Regions from separate parts of the Lysinibacillus sp. K60 genome, predicted to be linked through region 1. Evidence: riboswitches for the same ligand, from Rfam matches in the RefSeq annotation. Region 1 holds a riboswitch; the other holds the start of a gene.
The links. Region 1 has a riboswitch for thiamine pyrophosphate ahead of thiW (energy coupling factor transporter S component ThiW). Riboswitches for the same ligand answer to the same signal wherever they lie in the genome.
Positions count from the first base shown of each region.

Region 2: another riboswitch for thiamine pyrophosphate. It lies ahead of thiT (energy-coupled thiamine transporter ThiT); the one in region 1 lies ahead of thiW (energy coupling factor transporter S component ThiW).

Region 1 covers NZ_JAASJR010000001.1:576,757-584,373, reverse strand. Annotated here, with positions in the region: gene HCH28_RS02840 (helix-turn-helix domain-containing protein) at 225-767, shown strand; gene HCH28_RS02835 (ABC transporter ATP-binding protein) at 785-1,891, shown strand; gene HCH28_RS02830 (ABC transporter permease) at 1,881-2,690, shown strand; gene HCH28_RS02825 (ABC transporter permease) at 2,687-3,484, shown strand; gene HCH28_RS02820 (ABC transporter substrate-binding protein) at 3,481-4,554, shown strand; gene HCH28_RS02815 (MFS transporter) at 5,105-6,301, shown strand; TPP riboswitch at 6,368-6,475, shown strand; gene thiW (energy coupling factor transporter S component ThiW) at 6,570-7,070, shown strand; gene HCH28_RS02805 (VWA domain-containing protein) at 7,388-7,617, opposite strand, start outside.
Region 2 covers NZ_JAASJR010000011.1:77,176-84,792, reverse strand. Annotated here, with positions in the region: gene HCH28_RS20205 (polyphosphate kinase 2 family protein) at 1-279, opposite strand, end outside; gene HCH28_RS20200 (hypothetical protein) at 479-1,192, shown strand; gene map (type I methionyl aminopeptidase) at 1,222-1,977, opposite strand; gene thiT (energy-coupled thiamine transporter ThiT) at 2,140-2,700, opposite strand; TPP riboswitch at 2,835-2,942, opposite strand; gene HCH28_RS20185 (magnetosome magnetite crystal formation protein family) at 3,068-3,391, shown strand; gene HCH28_RS25180 (hypothetical protein) at 3,447-3,569, shown strand; gene HCH28_RS20180 (AAA family ATPase) at 3,600-6,680, opposite strand; gene HCH28_RS20175 (exonuclease SbcCD subunit D) at 6,677-7,617, opposite strand, start outside.

The DNA.
Region 1 (7,617 bases):
CAAGCTATCTTTGACAATAATATTCTACACTATTCAAAATTTTTCTCACTTTCATTTATACCCCATTTTTTAACTTTTTATAGCTATTTTTTTCACGAAAAACGATTGCAAATTTTTTATTATTATGTATAATTGTAATGGTTTTAGTAAACTAAAAGTTTCGTTAAAGTAAACTTCATATTTCAAAAGTTTATCATTGCTAAACTTCTCTTAGGAGGGAAAAGATGCAAATAGGAGCAAAAATTAAAGCGCTTCGTTTAAAAAAGGGTCTTACCCAAGAGGAACTTGGAGAACGTACAGATTTAAGCAAAGGTTATATTTCCCAATTAGAACGGGATCTAAACTCACCTTCAATTGAAACATTATTTTCAATATTAGAAGTATTAGGGTCAAGACCCAAAGACTTTTTTGATGATGAATCACCTGAACAGAAGGTTGTTTATACAGAGGAAGATCAATCTACCTATACAGATGAAGAAAAAAAATATGAAATTCAATGGCTGATTCCTACTTCGAATGAAAAAGAGATGGAACCCATTTTCTTAACCTTTGCGGCAGATGGCGAGTTCAAACAGTTTGAGCCTTCGCTTTCTGAAACATTTATTTATGTGGTTAAAGGGCGTATTCGTCTCGTTTTAGGGAATGAACAGTATATCGCAAGTGAAGGTAACGCACTTTATTATGACGCGACAGACCATCATCAGATTTTTAATGCACATGATGATGAAACAAAAATTTTACTTGTCGCAACAGATTCTTATTTATAGCTTAAGGAGGCGCATCCATGACAACCAATTCAATTATCCGCTTTGAAAATGTTTCAAAGTCATATAGCGACGGCACCGTCGTTTTAAAAAATATCAATTTGGAGCTTGAAAAAGGGAAATTTTATACACTCCTTGGTCCATCAGGTTGTGGTAAAACAACCATTTTACGAATTATTGCAGGATTTACGGAACCTACAACAGGAAATGTATTTTTCCATGATAAAAAGATTAATGCAGTTCCTGCCAATGAACGTCAAGTTAATACTGTTTTTCAGGATTATGCGCTGTTCCCTCATTTAAATGTGTTTGAAAATGTCGCATTTGGCCTACGTATTAAAAAGCTTCCTGAAAAGGACATAAAAGAGCGTGTAGCTGAAGCCTTAAAGTTTGTCAATTTGGCAGGGTATGGTAACCGCGAAATATCTGAAATGTCTGGTGGACAACGACAACGTGTCGCGATTGCACGTGCCATTGTCAATGACCCTGAAGTAATTTTACTGGATGAACCACTTTCAGCTTTAGACTTAAAGCTACGTACAGAAATGCAATATGAGCTACGTGAATTACAACAACGTCTTGGCAAAACATTTGTCTTTGTTACACATGATCAAGAAGAAGCACTTGCCATGAGTGATGAAATTTTTGTCTTAAGTGAAGGCCAAATTCAGCAATCAGGTACACCAGTGGATATTTATGATGAACCGATTAACCGCTTTGTTGCTGATTTTATTGGTGAATCCAATATTGTACCTGGCGTGATGATTGAGGATTTCAAGGTTGAATTTGCTGGCAATGTTTTTGAATGTGTTGACCAAGGGATGAAGCCAAATGAAAAAATAGATATTGTCATTCGACCAGAAGATTTAGAAATGACAACAATTGATAAAGGCAAACTTGTGGTAAAAGTGGATACACAATTATTCCGAGGGGTACATTATGAATTATCCACATATGATAAAGATGGTAATGAGTGGCTAGTCCATTCATTGAAGAAAGCAGAAGTAGGGACTGAGATTGGCTTAGACTTTGATCCTGAGGCGATTCACGTAATGCGCTTAAACGAAACAGAGGAAGAGTTTGATAAACGATTAGAATCGTATGGAGACGATGAAGATGCAAACTAAAACATCGAAACCAGCGTTATTTCCATATGTGTTATGGATTGCCTTTTTCGTTATCGCGCCAATTGCACTCGTTGTTTATTATTCCCTGCTTGATTTACATGGCAACTTTACGCTCGATAACTACAAAGCGTTCTTTTCTTCGGTTTACTTAAAGATGACTTTGAGCTCGTTTTGGTATGCATTTTTAATTACATTCTTTACACTATTAATTTCATACCCAACTGCCTATTTTTTAACGAAGACAAAGCATAAACAACTTTGGCTTCTACTTATTATTATTCCTTCATGGATTAATCTTTTGTTAAAAACATATGCCTTTATCGGCATCTTTGGGTTATACGGGCCTATTAATGCATTTATCGAAGTATTTGGCTTTGATCCAAAGCAAATGCTCTTTACCGATATTAGCTTTGTCTTTGTGTCTGTCTATATCTTTATTCCATTTATGATTTTACCGATCTTCAATTCTTTAGATCGTTTAAACCCAACACTCATTTATGCAGCACGTGATTTAGGTGCTTCGGCTTTTACAACCTTCCGTCGTGTTGTTTTACCATTGACAATGGATGGCGTTAAATCTGGTATTCAAGTCGTCTTTATCCCTGCCCTATCCCTGTTCATGATTACTCGCTTAATTGCAGGGAACCGTGTCATTACTCTAGGCACAGCGATTGAACAGCAATTCCTTGTGACACAAAATTGGGGTATGGGTTCCACTATTGCTGTATTCTTAATTTTATTCATGGTGATTATCATGCTAATTACGGGACAAAAGGATAAAGGAGGTCGCGTACGATGAACAAACTATCTGCTTCAGCCAAAGTCTATTTAACAATTGTTTTTATCGTTCTCTATGCTCCAATTTTCTATTTAATCTTTTACTCGTTTAATAGTGGCGGCTCCATGAATAATTTTGAATCCTTTACTTTGGAGCATTATCAAGCTGTTTTTGAAGATTCGCGTCTTCTTGTTATATTAATAAATACGGTCATCGTGGCATTACTTTCTGCTCTCATTTCTACTATTATTGGTACGCTAGGAGCAATTGGAATTGTGACGGTAAAGGATTCTAAAATGCGTAATACTTTATTATCCTTAAACAATGTCTTAATCGTCAGCCCAGACGTTATTATCGGGGCTAGTTTCTTAATTTTATTTACAATGGTAGGAATTAAACTGGGCTTTGCATCTGTTTTATTAGCGCATGTCGCATTTAGTGTACCGATTGTTGTATTAATGGTTTTACCAAAGCTACTAGAAATGAATAACTCATTAATCGATGCAGCATTAGATTTAGGAGCAACGAAAAAGGACGTTATGATGCGTGTCATTCTTCCTTATATTCAGCCAGGTATTTTTGCAGGCTTCTTCCTTGCCCTTACGTATTCATTAGATGATTTTGCCGTGACATTCTTTGTAACAGGTAATGGCTTTAGTACTTTATCCGTCGAAATTTATTCAATGGCCCGCGCAGGAATTTCTCTAACGGTGAATGCAATTTCTGGTTTAGTATTCTTTATTACTGTTTTAGTTGTTGTTGTTTATTATTTCATTACTAGTCGTACGAGTAAAAGAATGGAGGGGCAACGATGAAGTCACTAATTCAAGCTACCATCGCCATCCTTGTCGTTTCAGCCCTTTTATTCTACGCGGCTGATGCCTTAAGTGCTGGTGGCGGTAAAAGTGGAAAAGACACGTTAACCATCTTTAACTGGGGAGAATATATTGATCCTGATTTGTTAAAAGAATTTGAAAAAGAAACAGGCATTCATGTTATCTATGAAACATTCGATTCCAATGAAGCTATGATGACAAAGATTCAACAAGGCGGAACAGCTTACGATATTGCTGTCCCTTCTGAATATATGATTGAGAAGATGAAGGAAGAAAAATTATTGATTCCTTTAGATAAGAAGAAAATCCCTAATTTAAAAAATATTGATCCTTACTTTTTAGATTTACCATTCGATGATAACAATAAATATTCTGTCCCTTATTTTTGGGGAACAGTAGGTATTGTCTACAATCCAAGCCTTGTTGGAGACTTAGACTTCTCCTCTTGGGACGATTTATGGGACCCTTCTTTAAAGCGAAAAGTCTTTTTAGTAGATGGTGCGCGTGAAGTCATTGGCATGGGCTTAAACAGTCTTGGCTATTCTCTGAATTCACTAGATGATCAGGAACTTCGTGAAGCTACTGATAAATTAATCACACTCGCACCAAATGTAAAAGCGATCATTGGAGATGAAATTACACCGTTAATGATCAATAATGAAGCAACTGTTGCCCTTACATGGTCTGGCCAAGCAGCTGACATGATGTATGAAAATGAAGAGTTAGACTTTGCTGTACCTGAGGAAGGCTCAAACTTATGGTTTGATAATATGGTCATCCCAAAAACATCGAAAAATATTGATGGTGCCCACGCCTTTATTAACTTCATGCTAAGTGCTGAATCAGGTGCTCAAAATGCCGATTTTGTAGGCTACTCTACTCCTAATATTGCAGCCATGGACTTGATGGACGCAGAAGTTGTTTCTGACGAACGCTACTATCCTTCTGAAGAACAACGCGATACATTAGAGGTCTACAAAAATTTGGGACCTGATTATTTAGGGAAATACAACGAATTATTTTTAGAATTTAAAATGAGTATCCGGTAATTAAACTAGCGAAATGGTTTTCACACCAATTCGCTAGTTTTTTCTCTGCCTATCTAATTTTCTATTAAATAAGAACATTTTCAATCGACTATTTGTATTATTATATTTAGAAAATATTTTATCTAAATTTTAATAGATGCTCACATCATCTGTTATGGAAAAGCTTTACCTATAGATTTTTTCATCGAACCTGCATAAATTTATATTTTCTTTATCCATTGTATTAACAATAAATAAGCCATAATAATTTTGATGCCACTACTATAACAGTCGCTACAATTTATAGACCATTACAGACAGACTCACAAATTTTTTAATTCTCCTTTTATAAGAGAAATCCATCGATTGTTGTTGCTCGATTCTATAGTTCTTCTCCCTCAATTTTTATGACTAACATGTATTATTTCATCATCCTTAGGTACGCAGATGAAAACTTTTGTGGAAAACCATTCTAAATATAGAACCAGTACGATAATCTTAACTATTAGCCAAGCAATAATTCTTTATGATAGACTGTACTATATTTGATTACAAAAAGGGGGTTCATTCGATGACCCAGCAGAAGTCCAATAAGGCGGCTTTGTATATTTTAATGTTTAATATGTTTATCGCAATGGGGAGTATTGGCATTATTATTCCTGTCATGCCAGAGTATTTAAAAATATTTGGTGCAGCAGGACAAGTTCTAGGTATGCTAATCGCAACGTTCGCCTTAGCTCAATTCGTATTTTCTCCTATTGCTGGGAATCTTTCAGATCAGTACGGTCGAAAAAATTTAATTATTTTCGGTCTTATCGTAACGGGTCTTGCTCAAATCGGATTTGGCCTTGCTACAGATGTATGGATGCTCTTTTTAGCAAGATTTTTAGGTGGTCTAGGTTCCGCATTTGTTGCACCTCCTATTATGGCTTTTGTCGCTGACGTCACAACCTATGAAGAACGCGGGAAAGGTATGGGGATGTTGGGTGCCGCCATGTCTCTTGGCTTTATGATTGGACCTGGTATTGGAGGCTTTTTAGCAAAGGTAAGCTTACATTTCCCATTTTTCACAGCTGGAGCTGCAGCCATTGTAGCATCTATTTTATCTTACTTTTTATTACCTTCTACCAAACCAAACACTGCGCAACAGAAACAAAAGCAAGACAATCTGGCGAAGCAAATGGCTCGTTCCATACATATGCCTTATTTTGTTATGCTCATAATTATGCTGGTGTTCTCGTTTGGAATTGCAAATTTCCAAACGACATTGTCATTATTTGTGACAGAAAAGTTTAATTACACACCTGTAGATATAGCGATTATATTAGTTGTTGGTGGTGCTTTTGGAGTAGTAGTACAAATGTTTATTATTACACCACTGTTCAATCGTTATGGTGAAATGAAAGTAGTACTAGTTAATTTGTTTATTGCATCCGTTGCTATTTTCTTAATATTATTTGTTTCTGGCTTTGCCCTTATATTAGTTGTAGCAACAATTTTCTCTACAGCAACGACATTAATTCGCCCAGCTGTTAATACACTCATCTCAAAACTTGCAGAAAAAGAGCAGGGATTTGCTGCGGGCTTGAATAATGCCTATATGAGCCTTGGGAATATGATTGGACCTGCTTTGGCAGGTTTATTATTTGATTGGAATATGAATAGCCCCTATATTTTTGGTTCTATCATATTATTAGCTTGTTTCTTCCTTGCGCTCATCTGGACAGTGAAAAAAGCACCTCATTTAATGCATCCCGATCCAAAATAGTCTGAAAAATCATTGACTATTTTTAACAGTATGTTACATTATTGTTGATTCACTAAATTGAATAATCTTAACCACTAGGGGAGTCTTTAAAAGGCTGAGACGTATATGGTAATATACGGACCCTTTGAACCTGATCTAGTTCACACTAGCGGAGGGAAGTGGCGCTACTTGCTGTTGTCACTATATACATGCAAGGCCGCTTCCTATTGTTTAAAGGGGGTGGCCTTTTTATTTTTCCTCACCAACTTTACCAAAAGGAGTGAACTTTATGTCAATTCGTAAATTAACAGTCATGGCTTTATTAGTAGCCGTTGCTGTTGCAGGCTCTACTTTCGTATCCATCCCAACAGGAATCGCACGTGCTTACCCCGTTCAGCATGCTATTAATGTGATAGGAGCGATTATACTTGGACCCGTACCAACAGTTATAGTTGCCTTTGTCACTGCCATCATTCGTATTTTTACTGGAACAGGCTCTCTACTAGCTATCCCTGGTAGTATCATCGGTGCGTTCTGTGCTGCCCTTGCCTATAAATATAGCAATAAGATGTGGTTAGCTGGTATCGGAGAAGTTATCGGAACTGGCATTCTGGCTTCACTTATTGCCGTCCCTTACGCAAAATTATTCATGGGAACATCTGTAGCAGCATTCTTCTTCCTACCAGCCTTTTTAACATCAAGTACAATCGGCGCCATTTTAGGTGTAATGGTTGCGAGTAGCATGCGTAAAACAGAGCTAGTAAAGAGGTTTAATTCTTCTCTTTATTGAGAGGGATTGGAGGGTTTTATCTCTCTTTATGATCGGTGATGACTTTAGTTAGAGCGCTTTTCTTCCCTTTATGAGCGAGAATACCTCTACTTAGAGCGCCTTTTTCCACTTTATGAGCGGCAATGGCTCTACTTGGAGCGCTTTTCTACTCTTTATGAGCGGCAATGACTCAACTTAGAGCGCCTTTCTCTCCTTATGAGCAAAGAGCCCACTTTTTAGATCATCTTACCCGCTCTAACAAAGGGGACAACTCTCTATTCAAACAATATAAAAAAGCAGTGCAAAACTATTAAGTTTGCACTGCTGCTTCCTCTATTTTAAGATCGTTTTTTCATGCCTTTTAACAAATGTGCTACATTTGTGTCTTCTGCCTGTAGAGTTTTTTCCTCAACCAGCGGCTCTTTTTTCTTCGTATTCGTTAGGAAATTCCAACCAAAACGTCTTATGGTAATATCAATAAAGAAAAGAAGCATACTCGCTAAGAGTAGCCATGTGGCAATATTTTGCCGATCTGCTCCTTTTGTCGTAAAGTCACGGAAGACATCTT
Region 2 (7,617 bases), on a different contig from region 1:
AAATCGTTGTAAATAATTGTAGCGTAATTCATGAGCTTGAGGGGCAGAAATAGGATGTACAACATAACCGCGGGGATCGACACGTTCGATTAATCGTTTAATAGCGCCACCTTTACCAGCCGCATCCATTCCTTCGAATACCAAGATCAAGCCAATCTTGTTTTTTAATAAAAATTGTTGTGCATTCAACATTTCATATTGGAGTACTTTTAATTTCTTTTTATACATCTTTTTGTCTAGTTCAACAGTTAGATCTAGATTCTTCAAATTTTGTGTCATGAAACTTCACTCCTTTTATTTGGCTATTCTTATTGTACTAAAGAAATATATGGATGCCTATCAGACATGGTAAATTGTAGGTATTAATAGTAAAACAACACGATACATTGTTGGAAATTTCCGTTATAATAAAAAAAGTGACAGTACTATACTTATTTGTCTTTTCCCTATACAATCTAACACGAAGGGAGAGGAAAACATGCCTCGGTTTATCATGATGACAATCTCTTATCTTGTCTCAATCATCCTAACCTTTTCATCCTTTTTCGTGAACATCAACGGTCAATCTTCGCTAGAAATCGCTAATCGTTTTTCTGTAGTATTTGCACCAGTTAGTGTAAGTCATGTAATTTGGATTGTCATTTATTTTTTACTCGGTTATTGGTTAGTTATGAACATGAAAAAGACAACTTTGAAACAGTCTGCGCTTTTTAGTTGCATAAATATATTACAAGCATTAATGATATATGTCTGGCACCATGAGTTATTTATTGTTTCTCTTGGCATTACATTACTCTTAGTCTTGTATTTGTTTATGTTGTATAATACGTACCCTCTTCAGAACAAATCCTTGTTTGGTCGTATTCCTTTCTCTATTTATTTAGCATGGATGACATTTATTTTTATCACAAATACAAGCTTTACGTTAACGGCTTATGGTTGGAACGGCTTTGGTCTTAGTACGCCTCTTTGGGCAGTGATTTTACTTACTTTAGGAGGAGCCATTGCGCTACATATCCGTTTCCATCACTTTGATGTTATGTATCCAAGTGTTTTTATTTGGGCTTATATTGGAATCGCCATACATAATGGTTTTGATGAGCTACTTGTCACTACAGCCGCTTTATTTTTATGCGGTGTTCTCTTTGTTGGCATTTTATTTATTAAAAAAAATCCTGCCTACCAAAAATAATTTGGTTAGCAGGATTTTTTCATTGCATCCTATTCTTCGTCTAATGACGTTAAGATAATTGGTTTATCTTTTGTTACAATGACTGAATGTTCGATTTGAGCTACAAGTGATTTATCAGGTGTCACGAATGTCCAGCCATCACCTGCTTCTACGATATGCTCTGCATTTGCTGAGATAAATGGCTCAACCGCAAGGACCATACCTTCTTTCATAATAGTAGAATCCCATGCATCGTAATAATTTAAAATATGGTTTGGTTCATCATGTAAAGATTGACCTAAGCCATGACCTGTTAAATTCATAATAACAGTTAACCCATTAGCATTTGCCTCGCGTTCAACAGCTTTACCAATTTGATTTAATTTAGATCCAGCCTTTACTTTTGTCATTGCTCGATCAAAGGCACTTTTAGCAACACGGCAAAGCTTTTCTTTGTCCTCATAGCCATCACCCACAACAAATGAAATACCTGTGTCAGCAAAATAGCCATTTAAAGAACCAGAAACATCAATATTTACGATATCTCCTTCTTGAATAACACGCTTTCCTGGAATACCATGTGCTACTTCTTCATTGACACTAATACATGTATACCCTGGAAAATCATATTCTCCCTTTGGTCCTGAAATAGCGCCAGCCTCTGCAAACATGCGACCAGCAATTTCATCAAGCTCAAGTGTTGTAACTCCTGGCTTTGTTGCAGCTTTCATCGCTTCGCGAATTTCAGCACAAATGCGTCCTATTTTTTTAAAAGCTTCAATCTCTTCTTGCGTTTTTACAATCATGTATAACGTCCCTTTCATCTAATATCTATTCTTTAATATAACATAACTTTTTATGCGTATAACGATAAACGCTTTAAATATTGTATGCTTTCCTACTTTGCAAAGTGCTAAAAGAGCTATTCACGATAAAAAAGCCCCTCCACTCATGTGAAGGGACTTGCATTAAGCTTTTCTTTGCATTAATTGTGGAGCGGCTGTGAATAAAAGAACACCAACGATTGCCGTTAAAATGGTTGCTGGTAGCATATATGTACCATTGTAGATGATGGAATAGATCCATGCATTTTGGTCACCGGCATATTCGGCAAAAAATACAGCACCAGCAATTGTATGTGCTGTGTATCGTAAGAAGCCTGCGAAAACGGTACCTATGATTATATAAAGTGCCATTTTTGTTTTGTTCATATGTTTAGCAGCGTCTAACACTGGTCCACGAACAACCGCCGCTAATCCTACAACTGTAAAAGCAACTCCATAATCCAAGAATCCTTGTAGCCAGTACACAATCGTAGCACCAAACATGGTTTGCATTACACCTACGAGTAATCCAGTTGTTAGCCCAGCTACTAAGCCCCAGCGAAATGCTATTAACATAATTGGTACCATAACAAGACTAACTGAGCCGCCTTGTGCCCATACTTTAAAGGAAACCTGATCCAGTACGAGACCAATCGCTGCAAAAATCGCAATCTCCACTAGCATTAATAGTCTTTTTTTGTCCATACATATTCTCTCCTTTGTTCCGATGTAGGATACAAGAGCAGGAATAGAAAAGCGCTGATATGTCTCTTTCTGACACCTTTTTTCCTTTAAGGACGAAAAAACGATGTCAGGACAGAGCCTCACATCGTACAAGTGTCGGTTTCTATCCACATCCCTACGCAAGCGTTAACTTACAGGTTCGAAGAGTCAAGGCATTACGTGCCCAGTCTCAGCTGACATCATCAGCTCCCCTTGTGGTCGTTACATCTGAATTTATTTGAACAATCTCATTGTACGCAAAGGATTGAAGGATTACAACCTTCCATACATCATTTTTTTGAAACTTTGCTGTTTTTCATGCGTAAATATTTAAAAAGGAGGTACAACTATGGAGAATCAAAAAATTTTAGCTGCCTTTAGTTATCTTAGTATTTTCTTCGCCCCTTTTATCGTTCCATTAATTGTATATTTTGTGACAAAAGACAGTGATGTAAAAAGCCATTCGATTCGTGCACTTGTCTCTCATTTAATACCTTTTGTTTTTGGCATTCTATTCTTTATTGTCTTTGTTTTTTCTACATTTAGTTTAGATCCAACCTCCAATAACAAGACGGTGATGATTATTTGGTTTGCTTCATTCGCCATCTATGCTCTCGTCTCACTAGGTATTGTGATTTGGAATATAATTCAGGCTGTTCGTGTTATCCGTTAATGTTTTATTTTTAAGTGAAACAGGTAGTAGTAATTGTAAAAGGAGCTGTTTTGGGATGAAAGTATCAAACGTTGTAAAAACTGCCGTCAAGTTAGCACCTATTGTTATTCCTATCGTAAAAAAAGTAATGGCTGCAAAAAAGGGCACAACACCTAATACCACCACTCGAAAAAAATAAAACGAAGGCGTATTCCTATACGCCTTCGTTTTATTTCACTTCAAAATGGGTTTGACTATGGCCATTCAATGTTTTTTCCACGTGTAAAACTGCTGGCATCGCAGATTTCAATTCAGGCACATGAGAAATAACGCCAATCATACGACCAGAATCCTGTAAATCAATTAATGTATCAATTGCTTTATTTAGTGATTCCTCATCGAGTGAGCCAAAGCCCTCATCAATAAACATCGTTTCAATATGAATATTACCTTGGAAGCTTTGAATCACATCTGCCATCCCCAATGCAAGGCTCAATGAAGCATTAAATTTTTCGCCACCTGATAAAGTTTTGACATCTCGTAATTGATCCGTATAAGCATCATAAACATCAAGACCAAGGCCACTTTGCTTCGCATGCTTTTCTAATCTATCTGAACGTCTAAGCTCGAATTGACCGTTTGATAAATGATACAGACGTATATTGGCAGCTTCTGTAATTTGATCTAAGTAGTTAATTTGTATATACCGCTCAAAGGATAGCTTTTTCGAGTTTTGTCCATTTAATAATCCATAGAGCTCCTTTACTCGCCCTGCTTCTTGTTCAAGTAAATGAAGCTCTTTCGCTATTTCTTCCACCCTTTCACTAAAGCCTTGGCATGCTTGTATAAAGCCATTCATCTGTTGCAAACGTTTAAATGCTTCCTCATAGGAAATTCGATGCTGTTCTACTCTTGCTTCAAGCGCCTCTAAATCTTGCTTCTCTTTCCCTTGAAGATAGGTAGCCCCTTCGGTAATCTGGATTTGCAACGTGTGTACTTGTAAAGCATAGTCACTGCATGCTTTTCGAAGTGCATCTAATTGTATGGCACTCCGTTTAGCAGTAGCATAAGCCTCATAGCTTTCGAAACCTAATTCTTGCATATTTGCTGTAAATTGCTGAAGCTTTTCATTCATTTTAAGCTGTAATTCCTCAAAGGACTGTTTGGCAATTTCTACAGTTAGTGTTGCATTGCTAGCTGTTTCCTTTGCTGCATGCAAATTTTCCTGACTCACTTGCCAACTTTTTTGAAGCTCTTCTTTCTGTTTGCTAACTTCATTCAGTTGTTGCTTTAATTGCTGTAAAGTTGGTAAATTAGGGGGCATCTGCTTAAGTTGTTCGTCTACAACCGCTTGTAATTTTGTCCATTCTTTTATCTGCTCTGCTAAATATTGCTCTAGCTTCATATGTTTATTTCGTAGCTGTTCTATTCGCTCATGCTGATGCTTTATTTTCAATCGCACATCAGCTAATTGATGTTGAATAATTTTTAATGCAGCAATCTCTTGTTCCACTTCATGTAAAGTAGCGGTGATCTGTGATTGGTCTTCTTGTTTAATATGCTGTGCTTCAAGTTGTTGCCATGTATCTTGAAGAAGTTGCTGCGCTGATGCTAAAAATGCCTCTTTCTCTAAATACTTACGCTCGTCTGATGATGCCTTCGCTCTTAATGCTTCCACTTGAGCATGCTCAATAACTTCCAGTTGCTCATTGTGCGCTTTTTGATGTGTCATACTACCACAAACAGGACAGGCTTCTCCTTCCTTCAGCTGTTCTGCTAAAATACTAGCTTGACTCGTCAGCCACCGTTGCTGCAAAAGTTGAAGAGCCTCTTTACTATCTTGATAGAGACTGTCTGAAGCAACTACATCCTGCTTAGCTAACTCTACGGCATATTTATATTTCTCCGCTTGCTTGATTAAAGCAACTTGTTCCCGTAGTTTCGGTAATTGCTCTAAATAGCTTTCATAGGGTTCAACCTGTTTTTCATAGCCTTCTAACGATTGAGAAAAATGCTGGAATTGCTCTTGTTCATTTTCCAAAAGTTTGAGGTTATCATTTACTGCTCGTTTTGCATTTTCAGCATATTGCTCCGCTATTTGCAGCTGCTGTATATTGTTTTCATAGGCTTCAAATTTCGGCAATAGCGCTAGCATCTGCATTTCCTGCTGTAAGACTTGCTGTCGTTCAGATTCTTTAGCCTGCTCTATCTCATATTTTTCTTGTGCGTCTTGCAACTTTTCTTGTGACTGCTGTTGCTTAACCTTTGCTTGTTGAAAAGCTAGTTCTTTTACATTCAGTTCAGCACGTAAATCCTTGCATTGTTGTTCGAGTAGCACAAGTCGCTCTGCTTGTTCTGCTAAAGCAATCTCCTTCTCCTTTGCTTGGTATAAATCCTGCTGTTGTAAAAGCATTTGCAGCCGTTGCTGTCGAGTAGCTTGTTCATCAAATTGCTCATTTAGCGTTTTTGCTAAGCGATAATATTCCTGCTCTTTTTGATGAAGGCTATATGCTTCTTCATAGTATGACTGTTCATTTTCTCCACATTTCTTATAGTAGCTAAGCTCCTCATCAAGTGCCTCTGTTAGTTGATGTAAATTTTCCGTATTATCAGCAATCAATGTGAATAAAGCGGAAGAACGCTGTGGTAAGGCGCCCACAATTTGACCAAGTAAATGTTCTTTTAATTGTTTGGCACGTTCAAGCTCCCTTTCTGCTTCTTTACGCTTGGCATCAAGCTTTTTTGCCATGACACCGAAACGATCTGTTTTAAAGATTTTCCGTAAAATTACTTCTTTATTTGTTGAATCAGAGGTTAATAGTTTTCTAAATTCACCTTGAGGTAACATGACAATTTGGCTAAATTGATCTTTTGTGAGACCTATAATTTCCTGCAATTTCTTATCGACTTCAAGCGTTTGCTGTTTCTCTACAATGCTATAATCCAGCTTTCCCTCTTTTACTTCTGCTAACTCTACTTTCTTTCCAGTAACCGTTTTATTTTTTTCTTTAATATGACCTGGCTGTCGTACTATTTGATAGACTTTTCCATGCATTTCAAAGACGAGTTCTACAGCTGTATAAACTTCATCATGTGCAAAACCGCTTCTTAGTAAAGCTGTATCCTGTCGATCCTCCCCACTACCTGATCCGTAAAGAGCATAGCAAATAGCATCGAAAATGGTTGTTTTACCTGCACCAGTTTTTCCAGAAATGGCAAACAATCGATGCTCCCCTAGCTCTTGAAAATCAATTACTTCCGTGTCTTTATATGGACCAAACGCAGTAATTGTTAACTTTAATGGCTTCATTTTACAGTCTCTCGCTCCTCATCTAATAACTCCTGTAACATCTCTGTGAATAGGCGTTCCGTATCTTCATCAGGCTGAATGCCAATAATATCAGTGAAGAATGAACGGAATAAATCAATATCCTCTAGTTTTTCAGCTTCTACTACTTGTAGTTCACGTGGCATATCTTGTCTTAGTACCTTCCGCTCCACATGCATAGCGTGCGGAAATACACTACGAATACGTTCCATTGGTGAAGTCACAGATAGTTTATCCGTCAATCTAACAAATACATAATCCTCACTTGGTGTGAGCGTTAATAACTCCTCTAATTGACCTTCTACTACTCGTAGATCTCTTCTTGGCACAAGCTTTCTTTTACTTACTGTGGTGTTACCTTGCCCGTCTAATTCGATGATTAAAAAACCTTTCTCATGTAAGTGCTCAGATAACGAGTATTTTAAGATAGAGCCGGCATAACGTATAGTTTCGTTTAAAACAAAATGTGCCTTATGTAAGTGCCCAAGAGCCGTATAGTGAAAAGGTTTGAATAAAGCTGCATTCACACAATCTGAGCCTCCAATGGAAAGTGGTCGCTCGGAATCACTAGTATTTGCTTCCTCCTCACCATACTTCGTCACAAAAGCATGTCCAACAAAAACATGACGCTTACTTGTGTCCATGTCTTCTGTGATATGCTCAATAATTTTTCGCATGGCGTCTTGATGAGAACGGATTGACTCATCTTCAAAGATGTTGCGAATAGCAGCTGGCTCCGTATAGGGCACTAAATGAAAATGTACTTCTCCATGTTGATCATTCAAAACAATAGGTGCATGATTTTTTGTAAATTGGCCCTTAATATATAAACCACTATCACGCATTAAACGACTACCAAAATTTAAACGACCTGCACTATCATGATTTCCCGCCACTGCTAGAACAGGAATCTTCTTTT